DNA from 4 places in the Edwardsiella sp. EA181011 genome. Region 1 is predicted to be linked to each of the others. Evidence: predicted binding sites of a transcription regulator. Region 1 holds the regulator's gene; each other region holds the start of a gene.
The links. The regulator CRP, encoded in region 1, controls carbon source genes, mostly activating them, when cyclic AMP is high. The targets are predictions, from matches to a motif close to ATGTGANNNNNNTCACAT.

Region 1 (7,778 bases):
GGCCGGAGGCCTACTACGGCCAGCGCGGCTAAATCGCCGGCGCTCCCGGATCAGTCACGCAGTCGACGGCTGAGCCACAGCCCATGATGCGGGCGCTGGCGCCAGGCGATAGATGAAATGGTATGCATGGTGCGCAGGTGCGACAGAATGCGGCGCAGATGCACCTCCATCGGCGTCATCGGCATCCCCTGCGACGGCTCCGGTATCGGCACCGCCTGGCTGTCGTTGCTGCTCGGGCCATCGTGCTCCAGACGCTGCTGACACAGCTGCAGCGCGATCTCGCCGCACTGCAGATAGTCCTGCGCCAGGCGCGACGTCAGCATATAGTGCTCGCGCGCCAGAATGGTCATGGCATTCAAATGCTCGACAATAAACTGGCTGTGGCTGATCCACAGCCGCATGTCCGCCAGGTAGCGCGAATCAAAGCCCGGCTCCTGCATCGCCTGGCTCAGCGAGGAGTAGAGCGTGTTCTGTGCCTGATTGCTGCGCATCCGGGCATAGGCTAGCTCACTGACACCCGGCTCGGCGGAGAGCAACAGGCGCAGCTCATCCTGATAGGCCTCCAGCGCCTGATGGGCATTTTTACGCAGCAGCCCGCTCTGCCACTGCGGCCACAGCCAGATAGTGCTGGCGAAGGCCAGAATACAGCCCAGCAGCGTGTCCACCAGGCGCGGCACCAGAAAGTGCGAGCCGTTCAGCGCCAGCAGCTGCAGGGTGAATACGGCGCTGACAGTAAAGCCAATCACCGCCAGACCGTAATTCTTACGCAGCACCAGGTAGGCGCCCAGCGTCACCAGCAGCATCACCAGCAGCATCACATATTCGCTCAGCGTCAGCTGCAGCAGGCCGGCGGCGATGATCAGACCGGCAAAGGTGCCCATCGCCCGGTGCTGAATACGCACCCGCGTCGCGTTATAGCCATTCTGGATCACCAGCATGGTGGTCAGCATGATCCAATAGGGCTTAGGCAGCGCCAGCAGGATCCCCAGCCTGCTGCCGGCCGCCAACGTCAGCCCCAGACGCAGCGCGTTGCGTAGCGCGCCCGACCTCAGGGAGCAGTAGGCGCGCAGCGCCGGCCAGAACGGCAGCCGCTGCTGGGTCGCCATCAGCTGACGCTGATAGAGCGGACGCTGTCGCTCCAGCAAACGCGCCATCCGGCTAAAGTGGTGCAGACAGAACTGCCCAACTGGATTCTCCGGGTAGCGGCTGGCCAGCTTTTCCAGCGCCGACACCTCGCTGCGCATAGAGAAATGCTGTGGGTAGCGGTGGTACAGAATGTCATCCGCCAGCACCCGCAGACGCCCGGCCACCACCTGCGCATTGCGGCGGATGATCGCCTCCGCCTGGCTCCGCGCCACCAGCGTTTGTACCTCCTCCGGCTGGGAGAGGCTGACGGTAATATGCTCCTGTAAATCCAGCGCCACCTGAAAGTAGCGCACCAACCGCTTATACTCCGGGTTATGGACCAGGGACAGCATGTGCATCTGCTGGTAGATAACGCTGATAAGGTCCATCACCTTTTGCTGGCGGTTCAGCAGCGGCGGCAGCGCCGTCTGCGGGTCACTGTGCTGCGTGAGCAGGCTATACTTGGCCTCGATGTAGTCCGCCAGCTCCAGGTACAGCTGATTCAGAGTTTCGCGGATCGGCTGCCCTTTCCACAGGACAAACCAAAACCAGGTGAAGGCGCCATACCAAATCGTGCCGACCAAATACAGCAGCGGCCCCTGCCAGACGGGCACCATCCCCACCATGCTGAGGGTGAAGATGGCCGCAACCAGCGTTGCCGGCAGTAAACGGGCGTGCAGCGGACTGATCTCGCCGTTGACGCCAAACAGCAGCGCCAAAAGCAGCATGGCTAGCGGCAGCGGCACCGACCACAGCAGGGCCATCTGCAGTAACAGGCTGCCGAGCGCAAACAGGGTGCCGCCCACCGCGAGGCGTTTAAAGAAGCGTTTATGGGGGGTGTCAAGACCGGCGATATTGCAGCAGACTGGGACTAGAGAAAACAGCAGCCCCTGCTGCAGCTGGCCTACCATCAGCCCGAACAGCACCGGCAGACACAAAACCAGCGTCTGGCGCAGTGCATAGTTCACTTCAGGGTGGTAGATAAACCGCCGCCACATGAGCACCATCCTGGGGATGGGTTGAAGATTCCGCGCCGCCCATGCGGCGCGGGCGCAAAATCAACGCGTCCCGTAGACGACGATGGTTTTACCGTGTGCCGAGATCAGGTTCTGATCCTCCAGCATCTTCAGAATACGTCCTACCGTTTCACGGGAGCAGCCCACGATCTGGCCGATCTCCTGACGGGTGATCTTAATCTGCATGCCGTCTGGGTGCGTCATCGCATCCGGCTGCTTGGCCAGATTCAGCAACGTCTGGGCAATACGGCCAGTCACATCCAGGAAGGCCAGGTTACCGACTTTCTCTGACGTGACCTGCAGACGACGCGCCATCTGGGCAGACAGACGCATCAGAATATCCGGGTTAACCTGGATCAGCTGACGGAATTTCTTGTAGGAAATTTCAGCCACCTCACAGGCGGTCTTCGCCCGCACCCAGGCACTGCGCTCCTGCCCTTCCTCAAACAGCCCCAGCTCGCCAATGAAGTCGCCCTGGTTCAGGTAGGAGAGGATCATCTCCTTACCCTCTTCATCCTTAATCAGTACCGCTACAGATCCCTTTACGATGTAATAAAGCGTCTCCGCTTTTTCACCCTGGTGAATCAAGGTACTTTTGGACGGATATTTATGAATATGGCAATGGGACAGGAACCATTCGAGAGTTGGATCTGTTTGCGGTTTGCCGAGAACCATTCGCTATTATCCTCTGTTGTTATCGCATCCCCGGTGCGCCAAACGCACCCCCGCCGGACGGGGCCGGGAAACTGCCTAGTAACCTGCTATAGCACTGCACTTGTCGAATATAGTTTCCATAGCCTAAGGGAGATGATCCCCGGCGATCTTGATCTATACCCGCTTCATTCCATTAAAGGTGCATGTCGGCTTAGTTTGTAACATAGCTTGGCCTTACTGTCTCGCACTGTCTCGCTTCAGCATGGAATAGCTCACTGTTCGCCGCCGTTTTTTCTCCGTTCGCGGCGCTTTTGCCTTTTATTTGCACAGTGCGGCGCCGGGCGCCGCGGGGAAAATACGCCAACGTGCGCTAATCCGCGCCCTTAAACTGGCTGCGCGGCATAATATTGACGCTTTCATGCAGCTCGGACCATACCACGACCGCCTCACCGCACTTCAGCTGGCGCCGCACATCTTCCACCTTCTGCGCCAGGCACCTCTCCTGTTCGCCATAGTCGGTCCCCTCACGCAGGACGAAGGCCTCGATCAGGCTATCCAGCGTCTCTGGGGCTATCAGTTGCCAGGGAATGATCACGCGTTTTACTCCAAATAGGGGGCTAACCAGGCGGGAATGCGCTGCTCCAGCCACGGAAGAGGATGTCGCAGCGTACCGCCGATAAAGCCGACGTGGCCGCCAAACGCCGTCAGCTGGTATTCGATATTGGACGGCAGCGATCCCGGCGGCGGGATCACCGCCGACGTCATAAAGGGATCGTCGCGCGCCTGAATGATCAACAGCGGCTGACGGATCGTCGGCAGCCGCGGCAGGGCACTGCAGCGCCGATAGTAGTCATCCGCATCGCGAAACCCGTGCAGGCGTGCGGTGATCTGATCGTCAAATTCGCGCAGCCTGCGCATACGCCGCAGCTGTAGCGGATCGAGATCCAGCATCTCCGGATAGCGGCGCAGCTTACGCCGGGCGCTCTGCTTGAGCTCATGTAACAGGTAACGCTGGTAAATCCGCGCCACGCCGTGCTCCAGATGCGTCGCGCAGGCCGACAGCACCAGCGGCGCCGAGACCATGACCGCGGCCTCCAGCGGGGCCTGCGCCTGCTCTTCGGCCAGATAACAACCTAGCATATTACCCCCCAGGGAAAACCCGACCGCCGCGGTGGGCACCTGACCGAAAGTGCGGCGCAGCCACGCCAGAAAAAAGCGCGCGTCCCCGGTTTCCCCGGAGTGGTAAAAACGCGGCGTCAGGTTGGGCTCACCGCTGCAGCCACGAAAGTGCATCACAACCGCCAGCCAGCCGGCCTCCCGACAGGCGTGCAGCAGGCCGTGGGCATAAGGGCTATGCACGCTGCCCTCCAGACCATGGAACAGAACCACCCGCGGTTTATGACGGGCGGGCTGCGGAGCTTCGCTCCAGGCCAGATCGATAAAATCGCCGTCCGGTAGGGTTAAACGCTGCCACACCGGCGTCAATAGGGCGCGCCGGCGCAGCAGCCGCGGCAAGATCGTCTGCAGGTGCGGATTGCGTAGGGCGCGGGGCGGTGAAAAGGTGGAAACACTCATGCTGCGTGAAGAAAATTCATCCGGGGAATACTTGTACCATCAATAACACACTGTTAGGGTCAAAACACCCCCTAGGCACAAAATTGGAGCCGGTTTAGCATGGACAGCCCTCTGTTTCTCTCCCTGCTGGGTTTCCTGTGGGTTGCAGCCGTGACCCCAGGCCCCAACAATATGCTGTTGACCAGCTCCAGCGCCAATCTGGGGTTTTACCGCTCGCTGCCGCTCATGCTCGGCATCATGCTAGGCATGCAAACGCTGCTGCTGCTGATCGCCTTTGGCGTTGGCAGCCTACTGCTGCTCTACCCGACGCTGCACACCCTGCTCAAAGGCGCGGGCAGCCTCTACCTGCTGTATATCGCCTGGAAGGTGGCGACGTCGCGCTATACCCGCCTGAGCGACGGTAGCGTCGCCTTAGACGACACCGTCAGCTGGCGACAGGGCTGGCTGCTGCAGTTTCTGAACCCTAAGGCCTGGCTGATGGCCCTGGGCGCGGTAACCAGCTTTAGCCTGCCCGGCGAGCGCTATCTGATGACCATCGCCGCCATCAGCCTGGGAATGCTCTTGGTCAATCTGCTGGCCGGCGCGCTGTGGTTAGGCTTCGGCACCCTGATCGGGCGCCTGCTGCAAAGCCGACGCGCCTGGTTCACCTTTAACCTGGCCATGGGGACGCTGACCGCCGCCTGCGTACTGCTGATCTGGCGCTGATCAGACCCCATAGCCCATCAGACGCATGATATCCTGCGCCTGACGCACGGCCTCCTGACGGTGTGCCACCCCCAGTTTCTGATACAGATTGCGGATATGGGTTTTAATGGTGGTCGCCGCCACCGCCAGCTCATCGGCGATTTGCTCGTTGCTGTAGCCCGAATAGATGAGCCCCAGCACCTGCCATTCGCGCTGGGTCAGCGGACTGGTACGGATCAGCTCCGGCACCTGGGTATGGTTCAGCAAACGCTCGACGAACTGTTCGTCAAAATGGGCAAACTTATGCCGGTGATGCTGGTTAATATCACGCAGAATCCGCTGAGCACGATGCACCTCCATCTCCGGCAGGGTATTGAGCTGCAGCAGCTGACGCAGCTGCTGGGCCATCACCTCACCCTCAATGACAAAGTGGCTGACAAAGCCGGTGCGATTGGCCAGGCTCAGCGCCTCCATCAGCACGCGCAGGGCTTCGCTTTTGCGATCCGTGTGCCAATACAGCAGGTTGCTCAGCAGCAGGTTACGGTTCAGATCGCTGACCAGGCGCAGCCGACGCGCCGCCGCATTCAGCTGCTCTAGCACCGCCTGAGCCTCATCATACTGTCCCAGCATGATCTGAACCCGCGCGATATTACGCCACTGCCCTTGTAAAAAGTGGTTATCCGACGCCGCCGGGCGCACCGCCTGCAGCAGCCAGCGACTGGCCGCCTGACGATCGCCGGTAATCTGCCAGTAGATCACCCGTGCCTTATCCGCATTCACCAGCCAGTCGCTGTGATAGTTTCCGGCCTGCAGCAGGGTTTCGCAGCGGCGCAGATGCTGTCCGGCGTTATCCAGATCGCCGCGCGCCAGCGAGCACTTGGCCAATAGCGCCAGACACTGCAGCTGCTGCTGCGGTTCAAAGTTGGCCAGCACCGCCAGCCCATCGCGCGCCGCGCGCTCCGCCTCGTCTAGCCGCATCCACGACCACAGCACCTGGGCGCGGATGCGCAGTAAAAACTCATGCATCGGCAGCTGCTGCAGATGCTGCTCGTCGACCAGTTCAAAGGCCTTATCCTGGGTCTCGTAGGCGGCCTGCAAGAACCCCTGGGCTATCAGGATCTCACTCTGCTGTAGCAGCGCCCACAGAGCATAGTGGTAGGTCTGGTGGCGACGAGCCACCTGCTCGGTCTGCTGCATCATCGGCAGCGCCCGCGCCAGAACCCCTTTACAGTGCAGCACCTCGCCTAACACGGAGCTGCTCACGATCCGGCTGTAATAGCTGCCGATCGGCAGATGGCGCAGCGCCTCAGTCGCTAAGCGCTCGGCATCGTGCGGTCGCCCGCCATTGATCGCGACCTGGGCTCGCAGCGCGTCGAACTCGGCCTGCAGCGCCGCCTCTAGCGAGATCTGACGCAGCCCCATCTCCTGCTCGGCGCGCGCCAGCAGCGTGTTGACCTCACCGTAGCGGTGCTGACTCTGCGCCAGCCAGGCCTGCAGCAGCGCCAGGCTGGGATTCTGGATCAACACGTCGTACGGCAGGGTATTCAGGCAGGACTCCAGCAGCGCCAGCTCACTCTGGTGGAAGAGCGCCCAAGCGTGCTGCAGCAGAATATCGCGCAGCAACGCCGTGTCTCCGGCCGCCTGCGCGTGGTGGATCGCCTCCGCCGGAAACCCCTGATCCAGCCAACCCTGCGCCGCGCGGCGGTGCAGCTGCGGCAGTATGCTCGCCATCTCCCGCTGGCAACGGCTGCGCAGGAAGTGAGCGAACAGCGGGTGAAAACAGAACCACTCCCCGTCGCCGTCCATACGGTGGATAAATAGCCCCTGCCGCTCCAGCTCCTCCAGACGCAGCTGGCCCTCCTCCTCGCCGGTCAGAGCGCAGATCAGCGCGTCGTTCATCGAACGCAGCGCCGAACACTGCAGCAGAAAGCCGCGCGTATCGTCATCCACCCGATCCAGCACCTCATCCGCCAGGTAGTCCGCCAGATGCGTAGCATTGATGCGTGCCAGGCGGCGAGCCGATGCCTGAGCCTGGGCCGATGACTGACGCGCCGACAGCGCGATCAGCTGCAGCGCCGTCGGCCAGCCTTCTACCTCATCGCACAGCGCATGCATTTCGTCATCGGCCAGCGGCGCACTCAGACGCTGATGAAAAAACTGGCTGGCTTCGCGGTGATTAAAGGCCAGCTGACGGGTATTGATCTCCAGCAGCTGCTCACGCACCCGCAAATTGGCAATCCCCAGCGGGGGCAGCGTGCGTGACATCAGACACAGGGTCAGATTATCGGGCTGATGACGCAGGAAGAAGCGCATCGCCTCATGCAGCGGAGGATGGGTGAGCAAATGATAATCGTCGATCACCAGATACAGCGGCGTCTGCCAATCGGCCAGTTCAATGAACAGCTGGGAGAACAGCGCAGACAGCGTGGCATACTGGTGCTTCTGGCTCATCGCCTCGCTTTTAGCGCAGTGGCCGCCGGTGGCCTGCTGCAGGGCGGCAATCAGGTAGCTGGCAAAGCGCTCCGGCTGGTTGTCGCTTTCATCCAGCGAATACCAGCCCAGGTGTGCCTTCTCCTGCGCCCACTGCGCCATCAGGGTCGTCTTACCGTACCCTGCGGGGCCATTGACCAACACCAGACGGTAATTACGCGCCGCATCCAGTCTGGTCAGTAAATGTTCCCGCACCACCGTAGTCTGCAGCCGCGCCGGACGGCTTAATTTCGA
Region 2 (7,778 bases), 790 kb from region 1:
GGGCAACATTGAGCCCCTGGCCTATAAACCCTACCATCCTGGCAACATCGCGCTGGTGTGCGAGGGCGGGGGACAGCGGGGTATTTTTACCGCCGGGGTGCTGGATGAGTTTCTGCGCGCGCGCTTCAACCCCTTCGATCTCTATTTGGGAACCTCCGCCGGAGCCCAGAACCTGTCGGCCTTTGTCTGTGGTCAGGCTGGCTATGCCCGGCGGGTGATCACCCGCTATACCACCCGCAGCGAGTTTTTTAACCCGCTGCGCTTTGTCCGCGGCGGGCATCTTATTGATCTGGATTGGCTGGTGGATTGCACCTACCGCGATATGCCGCTGGCTTTCGATCGCGCCGAGCGTATGCTGGGACAGCAGCGTCAGTTTTATATGGTCGCCAGCCGTAGCGATGACTTTAGCGCGGCCTATTTTCCGGCGCAGCGCGATAGCTGGCTGCAGGTGATCAAGGCCAGCAGCGCCATCCCCGGCTTTTACCGCAGCGGGGTGGAGCTGAACGGCGTGATCTACCAGGACGGCGGCATCGCAGACGCCGTGCCGGTGCGCGAGGCGTACCGGCTGGGCGCCGATACCATCGTGGTGATACGCACCGTGCCGTCTCAGATGTTCTACACGCCCCGCTGGGTGAAACGCATGGAGTCGCTGCTCAGTGAGAGCAGTCTGCAGCAGATGGTGCGGATGATGCAGCGCCATGAGAAGAGCTATCGTCGCACCCAGCGTTTTATTGAGCAGCCGCCGGGACGTCTGCGTATCTTTGAGATTTATCCGCCCAAACCGCTGGCGAGCCATGCCTTGGGCAGTACGGTGGCATCACTGAACACGGATTACCATCTGGGACGGCGCTGCGCCCGCTATTTTCTGGCGGCCGTTGGGCACTGGCTGCTGCCGCGTGACCTGCCGGCGCATGCCCATGGCCCGGCGAGGCCGTCCGTGCCGCCGCTGGCGCATGAAGCCGTGCGTCAGCCAGCGGGGGAGACGCTGTGATCGCCGCGGCGCTGATCGACACCCATTGCCATTTTGACTTCGCTCCCTTCTGCGGCGATGAGGCGGCAAGCCTGCGCCGCGCCCGGGCGGCGGGGATCTGCGACATCATTGTGCCCAGCATCGATGCCTCTCGTTTTGCGCCGGTGCTGGCGCTTGCCCATCGCTATCCGATGCTGCATGTGGCGCTGGGGCTGCATCCTCTATACATCGAGCACCATCGGGATACGGATATTGCAGCGCTGGATACGCTGCTGGCCCAGGCCGATCCGGCGGTGGTCGCGCTGGGCGAGATCGGGCTGGATCACTACGGTGACGTCCGCCAGCCGGCGCGTCAACTGAGTCTGCTGCAGGATCAGCTGACTCTAGCTCAGCGCTACGATCTGCCGGTGATCCTGCATTCACGTCGCAGCCACGATCTGCTGGCGAAGACGCTGCGCCAGCGGCGGCTAACGCGCACCGGCGTGGTGCACGGGTTTGCCGGCAGTCTGGCCCAGGCGCAGGCCTTCGTGCGTCTGGGGTATGCGATTGGCGTCGGTGGCACGATTACCTACGCACGGGCGAGCAAGACCCGCGCCGCGGTGGCGGCGCTGCCGCTGGAGGCGCTGCTGCTGGAGACCGATGCGCCGGATATGCCATTATCCGGTTACCAGGGCGCGCCCAATCGCCCGGAGCAGCTGACGCGGGTATTTGCGGCCCTGTGCGCACTGCGCAGTGAAACGCCTGCGCAGATAGCCCAGGTGCTGTATGACAACACGCACCGCCTATTTCACTTCCCCCCGCGCGCCTGACACGCGCCGAATCGCCGGTTTTTTACGCACGTAAACGATTAAGTGATGTGATATGCGTCACTTTTTAACAATTTAACTTGCTTCAAGTTGTATAAATTTGTGAGCAATGCGCGCAAACATCGCGGGAGCCCCGTTATAATCCGCCCGCCGGCGATGGACCCCTCCTGTTTTTTGCCTGGCACCAGGAGACGGCTTGCGCCATTGGGCGTGTAAGCCTTATTAAGACTCACACAACAGGGATAATAACCATGCAACTTTTAATGGGTGTTGTGGGAATGGTCACGCTGATCCTGCTCGGCGTACTGCTTTCCAACAACCGCCGCGCCATTAGGGTGCGTACCGTGGCCGGCGCCTTCGTCGTTCAGGTATGCCTTGGCGCCTTTGTTCTGTATGTGCCCGCTGGCCGCGATATGCTGGGCGCGATGTCTACCGGCGTAGCAAACGTTATCGCCTATGGTAATCAGGGCATTTCGTTCATGTTTGGCGGGCTGGTATCCGACAAGATGTTTGAGCTGTTCGGCGGCGGCGGGTTTGTCTTTGCCCTGCGCGTGTTGCCGGTGATCGTCTTCTTCTCGTCGCTGATTGCCGTGCTCTATTATCTGGGGATCATGCAGCTGGTGATCCGCGTGCTGGGCGGCGCGCTACACAAGCTGCTGGGCACCTCCCGTACCGAGTCGCTGTCGGCGACGGCCAATATCTTCGTCGGCCAGACCGAAGCGCCGCTGGTGGTACGCCCCTATATCGCCACCATGACTCAGTCGGAACTGTTCGCGGTCATGTGCGGTGGCCTGGCCTCCGTTGCCGGTTCGGTGCTGGCCGGCTATGCCCAGATGGGCGTGCCGCTGGAGTATTTGATCGCCGCTTCCTTTATGGCGGCGCCGGGCGGCCTGCTGTTTGCCAAGCTGATCGTGCCGGAAACCGAGCAGACCCACGATCGTGAAGATGCTACCACGCTGGTGGCGGTAGAGGATCGTCCGGCCAACGTGATTGACGCTGCGGCCTCCGGTGCAGCCTCTGGTCTGCAGCTGGCGCTGAACGTCGGTGCAATGCTGCTGGCGTTTATTGCCCTGATCGCGTTGCTGAATGGCATGCTGGGCGGGATTGGCGGTTGGTTTAACTACCCGCAGCTGTCGATGGAGCTGATCCTGGGCTGGGTATTCTCCCCGATCGCCTTCCTGATCGGTGTACCCTGGAGCGAGGCGCAGATTGCCGGCTCTTTCATCGGCCAGAAACTGATCGTTAACGAGTTCGTCGCCTATATGAACTTCGGTGAATACCTGAAGGCGGATGCCGACGTCGCGGCGGCCGGTCTGCAGGTGCTTTCCGGCCATACCAAGGCGATCATCTCTTTCGCGCTGTGCGGCTTTGCCAACCTTTCGTCGGTGGCGATCCTGCTGGGCGGGCTGGGCAGTATGGCGCCGAAGCGTCGTCATGAGATTGCCCGCTTCGGCCTGCGCGCCGTCGCGGCAGGAACCCTCTCCAACCTGATGAGCGCCACCATCGCCGGGTTCTTCCTGGCGCTGTAATCCTGCGCTGCACAAGGTGGTCACGCGCCCTCGCCGTCATTGGCCGGGGCGCGTTTTTATTTATAGGTAGAGCGCCGGGCGGATCACCGCGCCGACGCCGCGGCCCTCCAGCGCCTGGGCCACCCGTTCGATATCGGCCTCTGCGGCGGGTCGCCACGCTGACGCCGGGCCATAGACGCCGTGATGATGGAAGGCATTGAGGCGGACGGGCACATCGCCCAACGACAGGATAAATTCGGCCAGCGCATCGATGTGGGCCAGGTAGTCGCTGTGCTGCGGGATCACCAGCAGGCGCAGCTCCGCCAGGCGTCGCCGCCGTGCCAGCCAACGAATACTGTGCAGGATGCGCCGATTGCCGCGCCCGGTTAGCCAACGGTGGCGCTCGTCGTCCCAGGCCTTGAGATCGACCATCACGCCGTCGCACCACGGTATTAGCCGTGTCCAGCCAGGCTCTGACAGTTCACCGTTGCTGTCGACCAGAGAGTCGAGCGCCTGCAGCCCCGGATCGCGACGTATCGCCTGAAACAGCGCCAGCAGGAAAGGCAGCTGCAGCGTCGCCTCTCCCCCGCTGACGGTGATCCCCTTGATAAATGCCGCCTGACGGCGCAGTTGCATCAACACATCGTCGACGCTGAGGGATAGCGCCATTGGGCTCGCCCGACGTGGGCAACCCTGTAGACAGGTATCACACTGCCGGCAGGAGAGCGCATCCCAGAGCACCTTTCCCGCCTGCAGCGACAGCGCCTGATGCGGACAGGTCGCCACGCATTGGGCACAGTCGTCGCAGCGGCCAATGGTATAGGGGTTATGGCAGCTGCGGCAGCGCAGGTTGCAGCCCTGCAGGAACAGTACCAGACGACTGCCCGGCCCATCCACGCAGGAGAAGGGCAGCAGCTTACTGACTAAAGCGCGTCTGTTGTTCATGGCTTATCACGCGCGCCCGGCGCTCCAGCATACCCGTATTGCGCGCCGCCTCTTCCGCCAGCCAGGTGGTGTTCAGCCGCGATCCCTCCTGTCCATAGCGCGCCAGATCGGACAGGCGCACCATATAGCCGGTTACCCGCACCAGATCGTTGCCGCTGACGTTGGCCGTGAATTCACGCATTCCGGCGGAGAACGCGCCGAGGCACAGCTGCATCAGGGCCTGTGGGTTGCTTTTCACCGTGGGATCGAGGGTCAGGATGTCACTGATCCCGGCGGGATAATAGGCGTGGTGCGGCGCGACGGCCATCAGATGGCCGATCGGATCCGGCTCGCTGCCATAGGGAAGGCGGGCGCCGGGCGTCGTATCCCGATCGCTGCTGATCCCGGATTGGGCATGCAGCAGCGCGCGCTGCTGCCAGGCATGGGGGAGCGGGGTCGCGCGGACAAACGCATCCAGCCAGGCGCTGATCCGATAGCCTAAGGCGTTGGCCGTCTCATCCTGACCGTAGCGGGCGGCGCTGCCGCTTTGCTGACACAGAATATCGACCGCCTCTGCCAGGGCAAAGATGCCGAACATCGGCACAAAACGTTGGGCGTCGATCAGCCCTTCATGCACGAGGAAGCTCTGGCTGAAGAAATGGGAACGGGTGAACAGAAAGTCGCTGCGGGCGCGGAGAATGTCGGTCTGGCGCCGGCAATAGTCAGGCAGGGTGCGGGTAAAGAAGTCCTCTTCTCCCCGGCTGCGCAGGGCCACCTCTTTCAGGTTCATCCGGACCAGGGTGCTGCCGCCGCCGCCCAGCGGCAGCGCGTTGTAGCAGCTGACGATGCCGTAGCCGCCCGCTGTGAAAATATTATCATGCAGCGGCGCGTTGGCGATGTGCGGTTTACTGCAGGTACAGATGTTTTCAATGGCCTGCTGCAGGCGCTCTGTAGGTGTGATATCAGGGTGATAGAGGAAGGTCAGGTTGGGGACGACCTGAGCCAGCTCTGCGTCCGCGCGTAAAAATAGGCGTGTCAGGATGTTATCTGACGGCCCCAGGTTTGCGTGCATAAAGGCATCGGGAAAAGTGCGATCCAGATAACGCCAAAAGCGTTTTATGCGGATATATAATTCGTTCTCTGTTAAAATTCCAACATATGGAAGCAATAGTTGATCTAAATGCCCCAAAAATACCGGCATGGATGTGACGGATGGGACATGGTGATACAGGATGGTCAGCATGGAGAGGGCATCGTCAAAGCCCTGCGCCGGCTCCAGCTCCAGCCACTCAGAGCCGTTGGCCAAGAAGCGGGCGTAGTCCGGTAGCACGTAGCGGGGCTTATAGGGCGCATGGCCTTCAAACATATCGCAGATGACGCCGTCGTCCAGCGCCTGGCGAGCCGCTTCCGGTAGGGCGGGGTAAGGCAGATCGTTTTCTGCCTCCAGTGCAAGAAAGTGGCGTTTTTGCAGGGCGGAGAGATGGGGATCGCAGGCGATAGCCATACAGCGCTGGTGCAGTGCATTGGCAGAGGTTTCAGGCATGATCGTTGTCCTGGGCGATGAGAGCGATGATCAGGATGAGCGCAGGGCTGTGTCCTGTAACGGTATGGTATCCCGGCGTCGCGCCTGCGGGGTTCACCGGCGGACAGCGGAGATTGGCCAGTGTAATGCCGTGGCCTGCGCGCGTTTGCGCGTTAGCATCGATTTTGGCGATAGTTATGATTTATATGTGATGTCAATCACATAATGCGATCCTATGTTACATTCAGATTTTCATCTAATGTGACAGTGAACACAAATATGACGGAGGTTTTGTGTTCAAATAATCATACCAGAAGGGCTGTGTGCGGTGAGATGGATCTCAATGACATACCGGCGTGGCCGGATGTCTCTTCAGGGAACCAAGTCCGCTCGCCAACGTGTGGGATCGCTTTACGGCGCAGGCCGTTAAAACCTTCGTCCCGTTTTTTTTGATTGAACCGGCATGGGCCGCGTTCAGCCAGTTGGAGAGTATTATGACCGAGTTACAAACTGCCGCTCAGCGCGCACTGCGCCTGATGGATCTGACGACCCTGAATGACAACGATACCGACGAGAAAGTGATCGCCCTGTGTCATCAGGCAAAAAGCCCGGCGGGTGACACCGCTGCGGTGTGTATTTATCCCCGTTTTATCCCCATCGCCCGTAAAACCCTGCGTGAACAGGGTACGCCGGACGTACGCATTGCGACGGTGACCAACTTCCCGCACGGTAACGATGATATCGAGATCGCGCTGGTGGAAACCCGTGCGGCGATCGCCTACGGCGCGGATGAAGTGGATGTAGTCTTCCCGTACCGTGCCCTGATGGCGGGCAACGAGCAGGTGGGCTTCGATCTGGTGAAAGCCTGTAAAGAGGCCTGCGTCGCCGCCAATGTACTGCTGAAGGTGATTATTGAAACCGGTGAGCTGAAAGACGCTGCGCTGATCCGTAAGGCGTCTGAAATTTCAATTAAGGCCGGGGCTGATTTTATTAAGACCTCGACCGGTAAGGTGCCGGTTAACGCCACGCTGGAGAGCGCTGAAATCATGATGAGCGTGATCCGCGATATGGGCGTGGCGAAGCGCGTGGGCTTCAAGCCGGCCGGCGGCGTGCGTACGGCGGAGGATGCGGCGCAGTATCTGGCGCTGGCCGATCGTCTGCTGGGTGAAGGATGGGCGGATAGCCGTCACTTCCGCTTCGGCGCCTCCAGCCTGTTGGCTAGCCTGCTGCAGACCTTAGGCTATGACGCCAAGGGCACCGGCAGCAGCTACTGATGCGGGAACAGGCCGCCGCTGGGCGGCCTGACTGACGTCAAGGGCATTTACCTCTCACGGATCGCGCAGACGATCCTGGCCTAACAATCAGTTTAACAGGGGGTTACCTTGTTTCTGGCTCAAGAAATTATCCGCAAAAAGCGCGACGGTCATGCGCTGAGTGAAGAAGAGATTCGCTTTTTTATCAACGGGATACGGGATAACACAATCTCCGAGGGGCAGATCGCCGCGCTGGCGATGACGATCTTTTTCCATGACATGTCCATGCCGGAGCGCGTGGCGCTGACCATGGCGATGCGGGACTCCGGTACCGTGTTGGACTGGAAATCCCTGAATCTGAACGGGCCGATTGTCGATAAACATTCGACCGGCGGCGTGGGAGACGTTACCTCTCTGATGCTGGGGCCGATGGTCGCCGCCTGCGGCGGCTATGTGCCGATGATCTCCGGTCGCGGCCTCGGGCATACCGGCGGTACGCTGGATAAGCTAGAATCGATCCCTGGGTTCGATATTTTCCCGGATGACAGCCGTTTCCGCAGCATTATTGCCGATGTCGGCGTCGCCATTATCGGGCAAACCAGCTCGTTGGCGCCGGCGGATAAGCGTTTTTATGCGACGCGCGATATCACCGCGACGGTCGACTCCATCCCGCTGATCACCGCCTCTATTCTGGCCAAGAAGCTGGCCGAAGGGCTGGATGCGCTGGTGATGGATGTGAAGGTTGGCTCCGGCGCCTTTATGCCGACGTTCGAGCTGTCTGAGGCGCTGGCGCAG
Region 3 (7,778 bases), 1.6 Mb from region 1:
GCGACGAATCCCCTGAGTCTTGGTTGGCAGCTATCAACCATGATCGCCATCGTCCAATAATTATCCATCCAGTAGCAACAAATTATAATAAGTAACGGATACCTATAAAAATAACGATAACACGATGTTCTGCTTCATCTTTGTCCTATTGCTCATCAATTCTGCCTGTGCCCAACAGTCTTTTTCCTGTAGGAATTCTGGTTGTATGGCGTACTGCGAGAGAGAAGATCAAGGAAAAGATCATCCTCATCCACTTTCTCTCTTAAGAAACCCGCAGACAATAATCATTGGCAATGATTTCTATTGAAAAATACGGCATTAAGCTAAGAAAATTGACTAAGAGACAGATCAACTATAAAATTCGACAGAGGTTCTAAAATGTGGAAACATTCATGTACAATGAGATGATAATGATCTTATGGGCAGTCGGCATTGTTGTTGCAACGGTTATAATGATGAATTTATCTTTTTTTTCGTTTATGGAGAAAATGGATAAAAGGCCGCTGAATCACCTCGACGGACTGAGAGCCATTTTAGCTATAATGGTAGTGTTCCATCACTTCTTTTTTAATTATTTTTACTCAAAAACAGGCATGTGGGTAATTAATGGGAATTATTTTTTTTCATTTATAGGGAAATTTGCCGTTGGCATTTTTTTTATTCTATCAGGATACCTTTTTTCAAACATCTCTATAAATCGACTATCTTGGTGGGTGTCGTTTTATAAGAAACGATTTTTAAGAATCGTTCCAGTTACTATATTATCATCTTTGTGTTGTGTTTTGATTTCATATATTTATGGAAGTCAAAGTAAAGAGCATTTATTAAATATAATACCATGGTTTGATGGCGGAATATTTAATGAAAGAAACCCTTTATTTGGCATGTCCAATAGCAATATTATTAATGCCGGAGTAACCTGGTCATTAGCATGGGAGTGGCGTTTATATTTTGCCCTTCCATTAATTGCACTGCTAATCCCATTAAATAAAAGGGCGGTCACAGGAATAATTGTTTCGATACTGTCATTTATCTTTTATATCTATACTAAAATAGCACATCCAGAGTTAAACTCTGGCGTTTACCTAGCCATTTTTTTCTTTTCAGTTGGTTTTTTCTGCAAGCATTTTCATATGAAATTATTGGATAGGCTAACGTCTAACACTATTATCCAAAGCGCGGTTATTATTTTATTATTTATAATTCCTTTTACTGGGAAAATCTCTACTGCAATCTCTCCACTTTTTGCAGCTTTGTTATTTATAATGATTTGTAATGGCGCTACATTTTTTGGCATATTAAATATAAAAGGGCTTAAGCGATTAGGCGTAACAAGCTACAGTTTATACTTAATTCATGGTATTTTTTGGTACATTGGATTTAAAACCATACTATCGGAAACAAATATAATCTACCTGTCACCACTGGTATTTTTTTTGATAATCCTCAGTTCTATTCTTATATCATATACTATAGAGTACCCAATCTATAATCTATCAAAAAAAAATAAAATCAAAAAAACAGAATGATATTAAAGAATTAACATAGTGAAGTTCAAAATACGCCTATTGATAAAAAGTAGAGCTTTTAATATATATTGAACCGAGGGGATGCAGTTACCAGACATGAAAAATGATTACTCTATTATGAAGTAGGCCATTTTCAACAAAAAATCCAGGTTCAGCTTATGCGCGGAGAAATGTAGCAGAAACCTGGAAGAGCCTGATGCCATACTAGCCAGAAGAGGCTTGGCCCTTCACGCCGAATGAGAACACAGGTCTGAGCACCTCTTAGCCCGATCTTTCGCCCAAACGTTAATCGAGTTAAGAACGCTGCGAGCGTCACCGAACGCTATATTAGTTTTCTTAGCTTAATGAAGTTATGATTTATGCACTGAACATGTATCTCCTATTCGTATGCACGATCACAACAGACAGCATCGAGCAATGTACAGCGAATTGCGAGTGAAATCATGAAACACCCATATAAATCAACAAGATAAAACAAAAGGCGTATACGGAAGGTGACAGTGAAAAACCGAAGCATACAAAATACATTCCTGTTTCACGACTATGAAACCTTCGGTCAGCATCCGGCGCGGGATCGTCCCGCTCAGTTCGCCGGCGTGCGCACCGACGCCGACTTCAACATCATCGAAGAACCCCAGGTGTTTTACTGCCGGCCGGCCGATGATTACCTGCCCCAGCCCGACGCGGTGATGATCACCGGGATCACCCCGCAGACGGCGCTGGCGCAGGGGGTCTGTGAGGCCGAATTCGCCGAGCGTATCCACCGGATGTTCAGCGTGCCGGGCACCTGTGTCGTGGGCTATAACAACATTCGCTTCGACGATGAGGTGAGCCGCAACCTGTTCTACCGCAACTTCTTTGACCCCTACGCCTACAGCTGGCAAAACGGCAACTCTCGCTGGGATCTGCTGGATGTGGTGCGCACCTGCTACGCCCTGCGCCCCGAGGGGATCGTCTGGCCGGAAAACGAGCAGGGGTTGCCCAGCTTCAAGCTGGAGCACCTGTCTCAGGCCAACGGCATTGAGCACAGCAACGCCCACGACGCCATGGCCGATGTCTACGCCACCATCGCGCTGGCCAGGCTGGTCAAACAGGCCCAGCCGCGGCTGTTCGACTATCTGTTCCAGCTGCGCAACAAGAACCGGGTGGCTCAGCTTATCGATATCGCCACGATGACGCCCCTGGTGCATGTCTCCGGCATGTTCGGCGCCCTGCGCGGTAACACCAGCCTGATCGCCCCGCTGGCCTGGCATCCCGAGAATAAAAACGCGGTGATCGTCTGCGATCTGGACAGCGATATCACCCCGCTGCTGACCCTGGACCCCGCCGCCCTGCGCGAACGGCTCTACACGCCGCGCAGCGAGCTGGGCGACGCCGTGCCGGTGCCCATCAAGCTAGTCCATATCAATAAATGTCCGGTGCTGGCGCCGGAGAAAACCCTGCTCGCGGACAACGCCGTCCGACTGGGGCTCGATCGCCCGCGCTGCCGGGATAATTTAGCCCTGCTACAGCAGCACAGCGAGATCCGTGACAAGGTGGTATCCCTATTTGCCGATGCGCCACCCTTTCCGCCATCGGACGACGTGGACAACCAGCTGTACGACGGCTTCTTCAGCGACGCCGATCGCCAGGCGATGCAAATTATTCGCGCCACCCAGCCGCAGAACCTGCCGGCGCTGGATCTACGCTTCAGCGATCGGCGCATCACGCCGCTGCTGTTTCGCTACCGCGCCCGTAACTACCCGGCGACGCTGGATGAGAGCGAGATGCGCCGCTGGCAGCAGCATCGCCAGGCCATGCTGACGCCGCAGCGCGTACAGGATTATCTACAGACGCTGGAAATGCTGTACAACCGCTATGAGGATCAGCCCCAGCGGCTGACGCTGCTGCGGGCGCTGTTTGATTATGCCCGTGAATTAGTAGGATAATAGTCTGCGCCGGAAGGATGCAGCCGTCGTCACCTACATGGCGCTTACTGCGGCATCCTGCGCACGCTTTCCACTCTGCCCGCGGCGGGGTGGTCGATAACCAGGCTCCGCGACGGAGCAGACAATCAAGGCTTGAACTATGTGGCTGCGCAATGGACCGCTGCTGGCGGTGCTGTCGTTTATTCTGTGGGGGATCACGCCGCTATACTATAAGCTGCTGAACGATGCAAATGCCTTCGAACTGCTGGCCCAGCGTCTGTTCTGGTCTGTTCCCCTGCTGCTGGCGCTGCGCCTGCTGTTCAGGCACCGCACCTCCTGGCGCGCGGCCTGGCAGGATAAACGCTCGCTTTACTGCTGCCTGCTGGGCGGCGCCATCATGAGCGTCTCCTGGACCACCTTCATCTACGCGCTAACCCACCACCTGGTGCTGGATGCCAGCCTGGGCTACTTCACCAATCCGCTATTCGCCATCGCGCTGGGCGTCATCTTTCTGCACGACCGGCTAACCCGCTTTCAGCGCATCGCGGTGCTGCTGGCCATCATCGGCCTGACCTACCAGATCATCCTGCTGGGGCGGGTGCCGGTGCTGGCGCTAGTCATGGGCATCACCTTTGCCTTTTACGGCCTGGTACGTAAGTATATCCGCTACGATATTATGACCTCCCTGACGCTGGAGACCGTCTGGATGCTGCCTCTGGCGCTGGGGATCACCCTCTGGCAGCAGATCGGCGGCGGCAGCGATCTGGGCAGCCTCAGCCTGTCTGAGTATTCGCTGTATATTCTGACGGCGCCGGTGACCTATGCGCCGCTGCTGCTGTTTGCCGCCGCCATCAAACGCACCTCTCTGACGGTGGTGGGCCTGGCGCAGTATGTCGAACCCTCTCTGCAGTTTCTGCTGGCGGTGCTGGCCTTCGGCGAACCGATCAATCTGCCCAAGATGATCAGCTTCTCGCTGATCTGGCTGGGGCTGGCGCTGTGTATCTATGAGCTGTTTCGCCGTCCGCACCGCCGCAGCGCGGCACATCAGGACGGCGCGGCGACGGAGCGTGCGACGCCCCCTCTGCGCAGCGCAGAGAAACCCTGAGCCGTTCATACTCCCCTTCGCGCCGGGTAACCCGGCGCGATCCTTGTCTGCGACGCCGACAATACCCCACCAAATTGGCATGGCTGCCATAGAGCGAATTCATGATGTGATCAGTAGCACATTTTACCGATTAATTGTATGATGATTGTGTTTTCGTTTTTGGGTACACTACGATGTCAAATCCACTTTCTCTTTGCTGGCAATACGCACGTGCCTTCGTGCTGATTTACCTGTGTCTGTTTGCCGGTAATGCGCTTGCCACCCTGTTACCAATCAAGATCCCAGGCAGCATCATCGGTATGCTGATCCTGTTTGCCCTGCTGGCTTCGCAGATTATGCCGGCCACCTGGGTCAAACCGGGGTGCAGCCTGTTTATTCGCTATATGGCGCTGCTGTTCGTACCGATCGGCGTGGGCGTCATGCAGTATTACGACGTGCTGTGCCGCCAGTTTGGCCCCATCGTGGTCTCCTGCGTGGTCAGCACCCTGATCATTATGGTGGTGGTCGCCTACTGCTCACACCTGGTGCATCGCGAGCGGCCCGACGACGGCGAACAGCCCCTGAGCCACCCGCAGGAGAGTAAACAATGATGACCGTCATGCTGAATATCTGGTGGTCACTGCCGCTGACGCTGGTGGTCTTCTTTGGTGCCCGCCGTCTCGCCCAGCGCCTGAATATGCCGCTGCTCAATCCGCTGCTGGTCTCCATGGCGGTGATCATTCCGCTGCTGCTGCTGCTGCATATTCCCTACAAAAACTATTTTGCCGGCAGCTCGGCGCTCAACAGCCTGCTGCAGCCGGCGGTCGTGGCGCTGGCCTTCCCGCTGTATGAACAGCTGCACCAGATCCGTGCCCGCTGGAAGTCCATCATCACCATCTGCTTTATTGGCAGCGCCACCGCGATGATCAGCGGTACCGCCATCGCCCTGTGGCTCGGTGCGACGCCGGAGATCGCCGCCTCGGTGATGCCGAAATCGGTCACTACGCCGATCGCGATGGCCGTCGCTCAGTCCATCCACGGTATCCCGGCCATCAGCGCCGTCTGCGTCATCTTTGTCGGGATCCTGGGCGCCGTCTTCGGCCACACCCTGCTGAACGCCATGAATATCCGCACCAAGGCGTCGCGTGGTCTGGCCATGGGGACGGCATCCCACGCCTTGGGGACCGCCCGCTGCGCGGAGGTCGACTACCAGGAGGGCGCCTTTAGCTCTCTGGCGCTGGTTATCTGCGGGATCATTACCTCCCTGCTGGCGCCGTTTCTGTTCCCGATACTGCTGCATATCTTCTGATAACATCGTCACAGCGGAGGGCGCCGATCGGCGCTCTCCGCCATAAGCACCCGTTTTTACGTTAAAAAAAGTTGAAATAAATCTCTAATTCGAGACCAATATTACAATTATTGCACTCAAAAAGTGATTATTATCACAAATATCACCTATTCGCTTCCTTACAATAGCCTCCCGTAACTCACAAGAGGCTTTCCCATGCACGCACGCTTTGCCGTTGCATTCCGCCAGCTGCCTGCCGAACTCCAGGCGGCGCTTACGCCAGTGATGGCGTCTGACACCTTCAACGCCGTGATCACCGCAGCCCAGGTGGATGCCATTGGTCATGCCTGTCAGATGGATCGCCAGGCCCTGAGTTTTGCCCTGCTGCCGCTGGCCGCCGCCTGTGCCCTTACGCCGATCTCTCATTTTCAGGTCGGCGCTATCGTCCATGGCGCCAGCGGTAACCTCTACTTCGGCGCCAATATGGAGTTTTCCGGCGCGCCGCTGCAGCAGACCATCCATGCCGAGCAGTGCGCGATCACCCACGCCTGGCTACGGGGCGAGCGCGCGCTGGAGTCGATCACCGTTAACTACACGCCCTGCGGCCATTGCCGCCAGTTTATGAATGAACTGAACAGCGGTACTGCGCTGCCGATCCATCTGCCGGGCCGCCGCGCCGCCACGCTGGGCGACTACCTGCCCGATGCCTTTGGCCCGCGCGATCTGCAGATAAAAACCCTGCTGCTAGACCCAACCCATCACGGGCTGGCGCTAGACAATGCAGCCGGCGATCCCCTGCTGCAGGCGGCGCTGGACGCCGCTAACGCCAGCCATGCGCCGTACAGCCAGGCCTACAGCGGCGTGGCTATCGAAACCGACCGCGCCGTCTATGCCGGCCGCTATGCGGAAAATGCCGCCTTTAACCCCAGCCTGCCACCGCTGCAGGCCGCCCTGATCCTGATGAACATGTCCGGCGACAGCGTCGACGCCATCCGCCGCGCCGCGCTGGTGGAGTCCCGTCAGGCGGCCCTGTCGCAGCATGCGGCGACGCGCGCCACCCTACAGGCGCTGGGCTGCGACGATCTGCAGCACCATCTGCTGTAACCCGGACGCCAGAGTGCCCTCGGGCGCTCTGGCCCGTTACCTCTGCGCGTGACCTTCCCCGCCGCGTTCGCTCGCCAAAATCATTGTTACAAAACATATATTGAATGAATAGTTTTGATAACAAACATTGAACAATAGCTAACTCTCTTTTAGGATCTTCAGCGTGTTATTTCATCCCGTTAACATAAGAGCGTACTTATGGATCTGGAACACGAAAGTAAACGTCCGCTGTATATTCCCTATGCCGGCCCCATCCTGCTTGAATTCCCGCTGTTGAATAAGGGCAGCGCCTTCAGTGAGGAAGAGCGCAATAACTTTAACCTGAGCGGTCTGTTGCCTGAGGCCATCGAGACCATTGAAGAGCAGGTTGAACGCGCCTATCGTCAGTTTTGTGATTTTCAGAACGCCACTGCGCAGCATATCTACCTGCGCAATATTCAGGATACCAACGAGACCCTGTTCTACCGCCTGCTGCGCGGCCACCTTAGCGAGATGATGCCCATCATCTATACCCCGACGGTCGGTGAGGCCTGTGAACACTTTTCCGATATCTACCGGCGCGCACGCGGGCTGTTTATCGCCTATCCCAACCGCGATCGCATCGATGACATGCTGCAAAACGCCACCAAGCAGAACGTCAAGGTGATCGTGGTCACCGATGGCGAGCGTATCCTCGGCCTGGGCGATCAGGGCATCGGCGGTATGGGGATCCCTATCGGTAAACTGTCGCTGTACACCGCCTGCGGCGGCATCAGCCCGGCCTATACCCTGCCCGTGGTGCTGGACGTCGGCACCAATAACCCACAGCGCCTCAACGATCCGCTGTACATGGGCTGGCGTCACCCGCGCATTACCGGTGATGAATA
Region 4 (7,778 bases), 240 kb from region 1:
CGCCCATCAGCCCGGACACGCCCAGTATTTCACCGCTGCGCAGCGTAAAAGAGACATCCCTGACGCCAGGGCCTGATAGGTGACTGACCTGCAGGCGCAGATCGCCGGGCGCACTGTCGAGGCGCGGATACTGCTCCTCCAGCTTGCGCCCAACCATCATCTCGATCAGCGAATCTTCGCAGAGCGCGCTGACGGGCCGCTCTGCGATAAACTGTCCGTCGCGGAAGATGGTCACGTCATCGCAGATTTCAAATATTTCCTTCAGACGGTGCGAGATATAAACAATGCCGCGTCCCTGAGCCTTCAGCTCTCGGATGACGTTAAACAGGGACTCCGTCTCGGTATCCGTCAGCGCATCGGTCGGCTCATCCATGATGATGACCCGCGATTCGAAGCTCAGCACCTTGGCTATCTCGACCATCTGCTGTTCGCCGATGGATAGATCGCCGACCAGACGGCGGCTACCATAGTCCAGATTCAATCGCGCCAGCAGCCTGTCTGCTTCGGCATACATTTTTTTCCAGTCGATGCGCCCCAGGCGATTGGTAAACTCGCGGCCCAAAAAGATATTTTCAGCGATAGTCAGCTGCGGGATCAGGTTCAACTCCTGATGAATAATACCAATGCCGGCCTCCTGCGAGGACTTGGGACCGTTAAACGCCGTCTCTTTGCCCATATAATGCAGCGAACCGGCATCTTTCTGATAGATCCCGGTCAGCACTTTCATCATGGTGGATTTGCCTGCGCCGTTTTCTCCGACCAGCGCCATCACCCGTCCGGAATAGACATTCAGCGAAGCACCGGACAGCGCCTTCACGCCGGGAAACGATTTATCGATTGCGGTTAAAGCCAGTAACGGTTGCATAATGGCCTCAAAAGGTCACGCCGGCATACAGCAGTACATTGGCATAGGGTGAACACTCTCCGCTGCGGACGATGGCCTTACTTTCACCGCTCAGCGCCTTAAACTGACCGTGGGAAACATAGTCGATATGAATCGCGTTGCCCTGCGTCTGCGCCAGCCGCTGCAGCCATGTCACCAGCTGCCGGTGAATGTCAGGATTAGCCTCAACCATCTCCTGCGCCAAAACGGCACGCTCAACCTGCATTTCTGCCGTCATCGTCTCAATAACCTGCATAAAACGCGGGATGCCATGGGTCAGCGCCAGATCGATACGCTGGATACCGTCAGGAACCGGCAGCCCGGCATCGCCAACCGTCACGCTGTCCGTATGACCCAGACGGGAGATCAGGGCTGAAAGTTCAGAATTTAATACCGTGCCTTTTTTCATTACTCGCTCCACCAGCGAAACGTTTCGCTCTCCGCTAAGTGTAGAGGTATAGCCGGGCTGAACAAAGCAAAAAATAAAAAAATGTGATCGTAATCGAAACGTTTCGCGGTAAAAACGATTCAGCTAAACAGTAATTTCAATGAAAAAGGGCGCCGTCAGGCGCCCTTTTATACGTTATCCCGTTTGACGGGTCAGATTTCGACCTGGGTTCCCAGCTCGATAACCCGGTTAGGCGGGATCTCAAACTGATCGGCCGCCTGCAGCGCATTACGGCTCAGCGCCATGAACAGCCGGCCCCGCGCCTTGAGATACCAAGGCCGGTGTCCCAGCAGCAGCGACTCATGGGACATGAAGAACGAGGTCTCCATAATCCGGCAGGAGAGCCCCTCTAGACCGCAGCGGTGGAAAATTTCCTCGACGTTCGGCGTTTCCTTAAAGCCATAGCTGGCCACCACCCGCCAAAACGTCGGTGACAGCTGCTCAAGGGTGACACGACGCACATTATGCACATAGGGCACATCTTCGGTACGCAGGGTCAGCAAGATCACCCTCTCATGGAGCACCTTGTTATGTTTCAGGTTATGCAGCAGCGCCAGGGGAATGACGTTCACCGCCCGCGACATATATACCGCGGTTCCCGGCACCCTGACCGGCGGCGACTTCTCCAGCGAGGCGATCATGGCCTCCAGAGAATTTCCGTGCTCATGCAGGCGACGCAGCAGGCGAAAGCGCTCACTTTTCCAGGTCGTCATGACGATAAACATCATCAGCCCCAGCGTCAGCGGCAGCCAGCCGCCGGAGAGTATCTTCATGGCGTTAGCGCTAAACAGTGGTATATCGATACACAGTAGGCATACCAACAGGATCCCGACCAAGAAACGGTTCCAATGCCAGTTTTTAAACGCGACGGTGCAGGATAGAATGCTAGTCAGCACCATCGTACCGGTAACGGCGATGCCGTAGGCCGCCGCCAGATTGCTGGAGCGCTCAAAGCCGACGATCACCAACACCACGCTAATATACAGCGCCCAGTTAATGGCCGGAATATAGATCTGACCGGCCTCCATATCCGACGTATGAATAATACGCATCGGCGGCAGATAGCCAAGGCGCACCGCCTGGCGCGTCAGAGAAAAGACGCCGGAAATCACCGCCTGCGATGCGATGACCGTGGCGAGGGTAGCCAATACCAGCAGCGGGATCAGCGCCCAGTCAGGCGCCAACAAAAAGAAGGGATTCTTTATCGCCAACGGATCTTTAAGCAGCAGCGCGCCCTGGCCAAAATAGTTCAGCATCAGCGAGGGGATCACAAACAGAAACCAGGCGAGGCGAATAGGACGTTTACCAAAGTGCCCCATGTCGGCATACAGCGCCTCGACCCCGGTGATTGACAGCACCACGGCCCCGAGAGCAAAAAATGCCAGCGCCTTATAATGTATAAAGAAGTTAATAGCCCAGCGCGGATCCAAGGCGTACAGCACCTGAGGATTGGCGAGAATGCTGCGCCCCCCAAGATCGCCAGCGCTAAAAACCACAGCACCATCACCGGCGCAAACAGGCGGCCAATGCTGCCGGTGCCGTGTTTTTGAATACAAAACAGGACCGTCAGCACCAGAACAGAGAGCGGAACGATGTAGGGATCCAGCGACGGAGCGGCAATCTCAAGCCCTTCAATGGCCGACATCACAGAGATCGCCGGAGTGATAACCACCTCACCGTAGAAGAAGCTACCGCCAATCAGCCCCAGGATCACCAGCGTAGCCGTTATTCGCGCCGGCGTATTACGACCAGCCAGCGACATCAGGGTCAGGATCCCCCCTTCGCCTTCGTTGTCGGCCCGCATCACAAAGGTCAGATACTTCAGCGAGACAATCAGGATCTGCATCCAAAAGATCAGCGAGAGGAAGCCAAAGACAATCTCTGGCTTCACCTCAAATCCATAGTGCCCGGCAAAACACTCGCGCAGGGTATACAGTGGACTGGTGCCGATATCGCCATACACGACGCCGATAGCGGCCAGCGTCACCGTAGTCAGTGAACGTTTCTGTTCTGTACTCATAACATTTTTCGTTTGAAATTTCCGTCAGCCATCAATGCACCAACATCCCGGGCGCAGATAAAGGTTGCACAGTATGCATAAATACCCATGTATTCCCACTGTAAAACCCGCAAGAATATCGTTGATTATGTAACAAACAGCATGTGACGCCGCCGCGTTGCCTGTGAATATCTCCCCGATGGCCGTGAATGAAAATAAAAGCTGGTCATACAGGTTATAAATGGATACAACAAAATCATCCATGTTATGAATAGAGAATATTATGACGCAACCTCGCCAATTGGCCGAACGTATTTCACGACTGAGCCAGGCGCTGGAGTCCGGACTGTATGAACGGCAGCAGGCGGTACGCCTGTGTCTGCTGGCGGCGCTGTGCGGCGAAAGCGTCTTCCTACTCGGGCCCCCGGGCATTGCCAAGAGTCTGATCGCCCGTCGGCTTAAGTTCGCCTTTCGCAATGCGCGCGCCTTTGAGTACCTGATGACCCGTTTCTCCACTCCGGAGGAGGTATTCGGCCCCCTCTCTATTCAAGCCCTAAAAGACGAAGGGCGCTACCAGCGCCTGACCCAGGGCTACCTGCCGGAAGCCGAAATCGTCTTTTTGGATGAGATATGGAAAGCGGGCCCGGCCATTCTGAATACCCTGTTGACCGCCATCAACGAACGCCGTTTCCGTAACGGTGATCGGGAAGAGGATATCCCGCTGCGCCTGCTGGTTACCGCCTCTAACGAGCTGCCGGACGCCGACGGAGGGCTGGAAGCGTTATACGACCGTATGCTTATCCGCCTATGGCTGGATAAAGTGCAGGAAAAGAGTAATTTTCGAGCATTGATCAATAGCCATCAGGATGAAAACGCCAATCCGGTTCCCGACAGTCTCAGCATCGACGGCGATGAGTTTCAACGCTGGCAGCAGCAGCTGAGCGGAGTCGCGCTGCCGGATAACGTCTTTGACCTCATATTTCAGCTGCGCCAGCATATCGACACGCTGGAAAATGCGCCCTATATCTCCGATCGGCGCTGGAAAAAAGCCGTACGCCTGCTGCAGGCCTGTGCCTTTTTCAGCGGCCGCGACACCGTCGCCCCCCTCGATTTGATCCTGTTGAAAGAGTGCCTGTGGCACGATCTTTCCTCACGCCAGCTGCTGAACCAGCACATCCAGCAGATCCTGACACAGCAGGCCTACCGGCAGCAGGCGCTGCTGCTGCAGATCCAGCGGCTAGAGGGGCAATGGCTGCAAAGCCAACGAACATATCAGCAGAGCCGCGCGCTGACGCTACGGCATAAATCCGCACTGTTTAACCACCGGGCCCACTATACCCTGCCGGCGGAGCTCACTGCGCCACAGCTCACGCTGCTACTGCTGCAGCCGCTGCGTCTGCACGATATGCAGGTCACCCACCTCAGCGTTGAAACCGCGGCGCTGACCCGCTGGCTGCAAAAAGGCGGCGAACTGCGGGCCCGCCTCAACGGTATCGGCTTTGCCCTGGCCGTTGACGTCGCAATTAATTCACAGCATCAGCTGGAGATCCGCGATATCAGCCATCAACCCAGTCTGCTGAGTCTGCCTGACGGTACGCATCAGCAGGCGGATCCCGCCATTCTGGCCGGTCTTGAGGAGATAAGGCAAACGCTGCGCCAGCAGCGCCAACAGTTCGCCGGGCAGCAGCCCTGCCTGTTTGTCTGCCGCGAGTGGTTGGCTCAGATAGAGGCCAGCCTACTGGAAGTGGATGAGCAGATTAATGCTCTAGCCGCTCGGCTGCAGGGAGAAACCCTCTGACATGCCGTCACTTGAGGCCGTCGAAGCTTTTCTCGTCATGAATGAAAGCGAGCTGCTGCAGGACTTTCTGGTCGGGCTGATGGCGGCCCCCCAGCTAGCGATCTTTTTTGAAAAATACCCCCGCCTGCGCAAGCTCATCGATCGCGAATGGCCCGCCTGGCAGCGCCGACTGCGTAAACGGCTCCACGACACCAGCGTGCCCGACGATCTGGCTCAAGAATTTACGCTGTATCAGCATCAGCTCCTGCTGGGCAGCGGCGAATTCTTCCGCCGCTTACCCTCCACCCTAGCGGCGCTGGATAGCCAAGGCTCTCCGTTTAGCCACAAAGCCCACCAGCTCTGTCCCGATGGGCAGATCACCCACAGCGACAGCTTTCACACTCTGTTTCTACAGCAGTGGCGCCTGAGCCTGGTCGCCCGAACGCTGACACTCCACCATCAGGTGATGGAACAGGAACGAGAGATGCTGCAGCAAGAGCTGCAGCAGCGCATGCAGCTCAGCGGCGCGCTAGAGCCGGTGCTCGTGGAAAATGAAAATGCCGCGGGCCGCCTCTGGGACATGAGCCGTGCGCCGCCGCATCACGGTGACTATCAGCTGCTGGTTCAGTACGGTGACTTCCTTGCCGGCCAGCCAGAGCTGCAGCAGCTGGCTGAACGACTGGGGCGCAGCCGCGCCGCCGATCCCCAGGATCACGCTGACACTCAGCAGGAGATTCGCCGCGTACTGGTACGCGAGCCGGCCGTTATGCCTGAAGAGGTCAGCGGGATCCATCAAAGCGATGAGATCCTACGCCTGATGCCCAGCGAGCTATCGCTGCTGGGGCTCAGCGAGCTGGAGCTGGAGTTTTACCGCCGTCTTCTGGAAAAGCGCCTGATGACCTACCGTCTGCAGGGGGATGCCTGGCGTGAGCAGCAAATTCAGCACAGGGTAACGTACCTCCACCAGCAACAGCAGCCCAGGGGGCCGTTTATCGTCTGCGTCGATACGTCAGGTTCGATGGGAGGATTCCATGAGCAGTGTGCCAAGGCGTTCTGTCTGGCGCTGATGCGCATCGCCCTTGCCGATAATCGCCGCTGCTACATCATGCTGTTTTCTACCGCAATTGTGCAGTATGAACTGACCGCCGACAGCGGCATTGATCAGGCGATTCGTTTCCTAAGCCAGCGCTTTCGTGGCGGAACCGATCTAGCGCGCTGCCTGGCACAAACCTGTACACTGCTGCAGCAGCCGACCTGGCAGCAGGCGGATGCGGTCGTCATTTCCGATTTTATTGCCCAGCGGCTGCCGGAAGAAACACAGGGTCTGATAACCCAGCTGCAAAAACAGAATGGCCACTGCTTTCACGCAGTGGCCATGTCGCCACATGGCAAGCCCAGCATAATGAAAGTCTTTGATTATATTTGGCGCTTCGACAGCGGGATTAAGGGGCGCCTGCTGCGTCGCTGGCGCCATTGAGCCTTAGAGAATCGCCTGCACGCGCTGGCGCATCTCCTGTGGCCATACGCCGCACTGCACCTGACCGATATGTTGCTGCTGCAGCAGCAGCATCACCAGACGGGATTGACCGATGCCGCCGCCGATGGTCTGTGGCATCTCCCCGCGCAGCAGCGACTGATGCCACTCCAGCGCCAGGCGATCCTCATCGTCCGTCAGCGCCAGCTGACGCTCCAGCGCCTTGGCATCAACGCGGATCCCCATGGAGGAGAGTTCAAAGGCATCGCCCAGTACCGGGTTCCACACCAGAATATCGCCGTTGAGCCCACCGAACCCCTCGGCGCCCAGCGAAGTCCAGTCGTCATAGTCCGGTGCGCGGACGTCATGGGCCTGACCGTTTGACAACCGGCCGCCGATCCCCATCAGGAACACCGCGCCCAGCTCACGGGTAATCGCGCGCTCGCGGCCTTTGGCATCCAGATCCGGGTAGCGTCGCAGCAGGGTCTCACTGTGTACAAAATGGATTTCCGCGGGTAAAAACGGCGTTAATCCATACTGCGCGCACACTTCAGCCTCTGTTGTTTTCATCGCGGCATAAATGTGGCGCACCGTCTCCTGCAGATAGGCCGGAGTACGCTCCCCATCGCCCATCACGCGCTCCCAGTCCCACTGATCCACGTACACCGAGTGGATCGCAGAGAGACGATCCTCATCGGGGCGCAGTGCCTTCATGTGGGTATACAACCCTTCCCCCGGCGCAAAGTCATACATTCCCAGCGTCTTACGTTTCCATTTGGCCAGGGAATGCACCACTTCAAAGACGTCCTGCGGCAGGTTCTTCACCTTTACCTGTACCGCCTTCTCATGACCGGAAAGGTTATCCTGCGTACCATCGCCCAATCGGCTCAGGATCGGCGCCTGCACTTCAATGAGACCGAGGCGCTGCTCCAACTGACGGGAGAAATGCGCCTTAACAAAGCTGATCTGCTGCTGTTTTTCAATATAGGATTTTTTCATTGTTGTACTCACTGCCTGTCTGTCCTGTTGGTATTGATTAAGCAACAGATGCGACGATGAATTCAATAATCAACAACAAATATTGCCTTATTGGTTTAAATCAATCATTTTATGGCGTTTATAATTGAATTTTGTCTAAATTTGAAGGTAAAAAATGGCAGAAATTTATCCGATCGATAATCTCGATCGCGGCATCCT

Region 2: QY76_RS00490 (NupC/NupG family nucleoside CNT transporter) is a predicted target of CRP. The motif match lies at 1,825-1,842, and genes of this name have one in related genera.
Region 3: cdd (cytidine deaminase) is a predicted target of CRP. The motif match lies at 5,951-5,968, and genes of this name have one in related genera.
Region 4: rbsD (D-ribose pyranase) is a predicted target of CRP. The motif match lies at 1,374-1,391, and genes of this name have one in related genera.

The regions. Positions count from the first base shown of each region.
Region 1 covers NZ_CP011364.1:887,834-895,611, reverse strand. The annotation lists gene QY76_RS03990 (L-ribulose-5-phosphate 4-epimerase) at 1-32, shown strand, start outside; gene QY76_RS03985 (YccS/YhfK family putative transporter) at 51-2,123, opposite strand; gene crp (cAMP-activated global transcriptional regulator CRP) at 2,184-2,816, opposite strand; gene QY76_RS03975 (YheU family protein) at 3,166-3,390, opposite strand; gene QY76_RS03970 (hydrolase) at 3,396-4,370, opposite strand; gene QY76_RS03965 (LysE family translocator) at 4,470-5,075, shown strand; gene malT (HTH-type transcriptional regulator MalT) at 5,076-7,778, opposite strand, start outside.
Region 2 covers NZ_CP011364.1:100,963-108,740, reverse strand. The annotation lists gene QY76_RS00500 (patatin family protein) at 1-991, shown strand, start outside; gene QY76_RS00495 (TatD family hydrolase) at 991-1,779, shown strand; gene QY76_RS00490 (NupC/NupG family nucleoside CNT transporter) at 2,040-3,305, shown strand; gene QY76_RS00485 (YjjW family glycine radical enzyme activase) at 3,366-4,229, opposite strand; gene QY76_RS00480 (YjjI family glycine radical enzyme) at 4,201-5,751, opposite strand; gene deoC (deoxyribose-phosphate aldolase) at 6,225-7,004, shown strand; gene deoA (thymidine phosphorylase) at 7,113-7,778, shown strand, end outside.
Region 3 covers NZ_CP011364.1:3,246,376-3,254,153, forward strand. The annotation lists gene QY76_RS18230 (acyltransferase) at 393-1,529, shown strand; gene sbcB (exodeoxyribonuclease I) at 2,030-3,457, shown strand; gene rarD (EamA family transporter RarD) at 3,597-4,541, shown strand; gene QY76_RS14370 (CidA/LrgA family protein) at 4,715-5,131, shown strand; gene QY76_RS14375 (CidB/LrgB family autolysis modulator) at 5,140-5,829, shown strand; gene cdd (cytidine deaminase) at 6,025-6,912, shown strand; gene QY76_RS14385 (NAD-dependent malic enzyme) at 7,111-7,778, shown strand, end outside.
Region 4 covers NZ_CP011364.1:644,362-652,139, reverse strand. The annotation lists gene rbsA (ribose ABC transporter ATP-binding protein RbsA) at 1-865, opposite strand, end outside; gene rbsD (D-ribose pyranase) at 873-1,292, opposite strand; partial or broken gene kup (low affinity potassium transporter Kup) at 1,484-3,351, opposite strand; gene ravA (ATPase RavA) at 3,614-5,128, shown strand; gene viaA (ATPase RavA stimulator ViaA) at 5,130-6,584, shown strand; gene asnA (aspartate--ammonia ligase) at 6,588-7,580, opposite strand; gene asnC (transcriptional regulator AsnC) at 7,735-7,778, shown strand, end outside.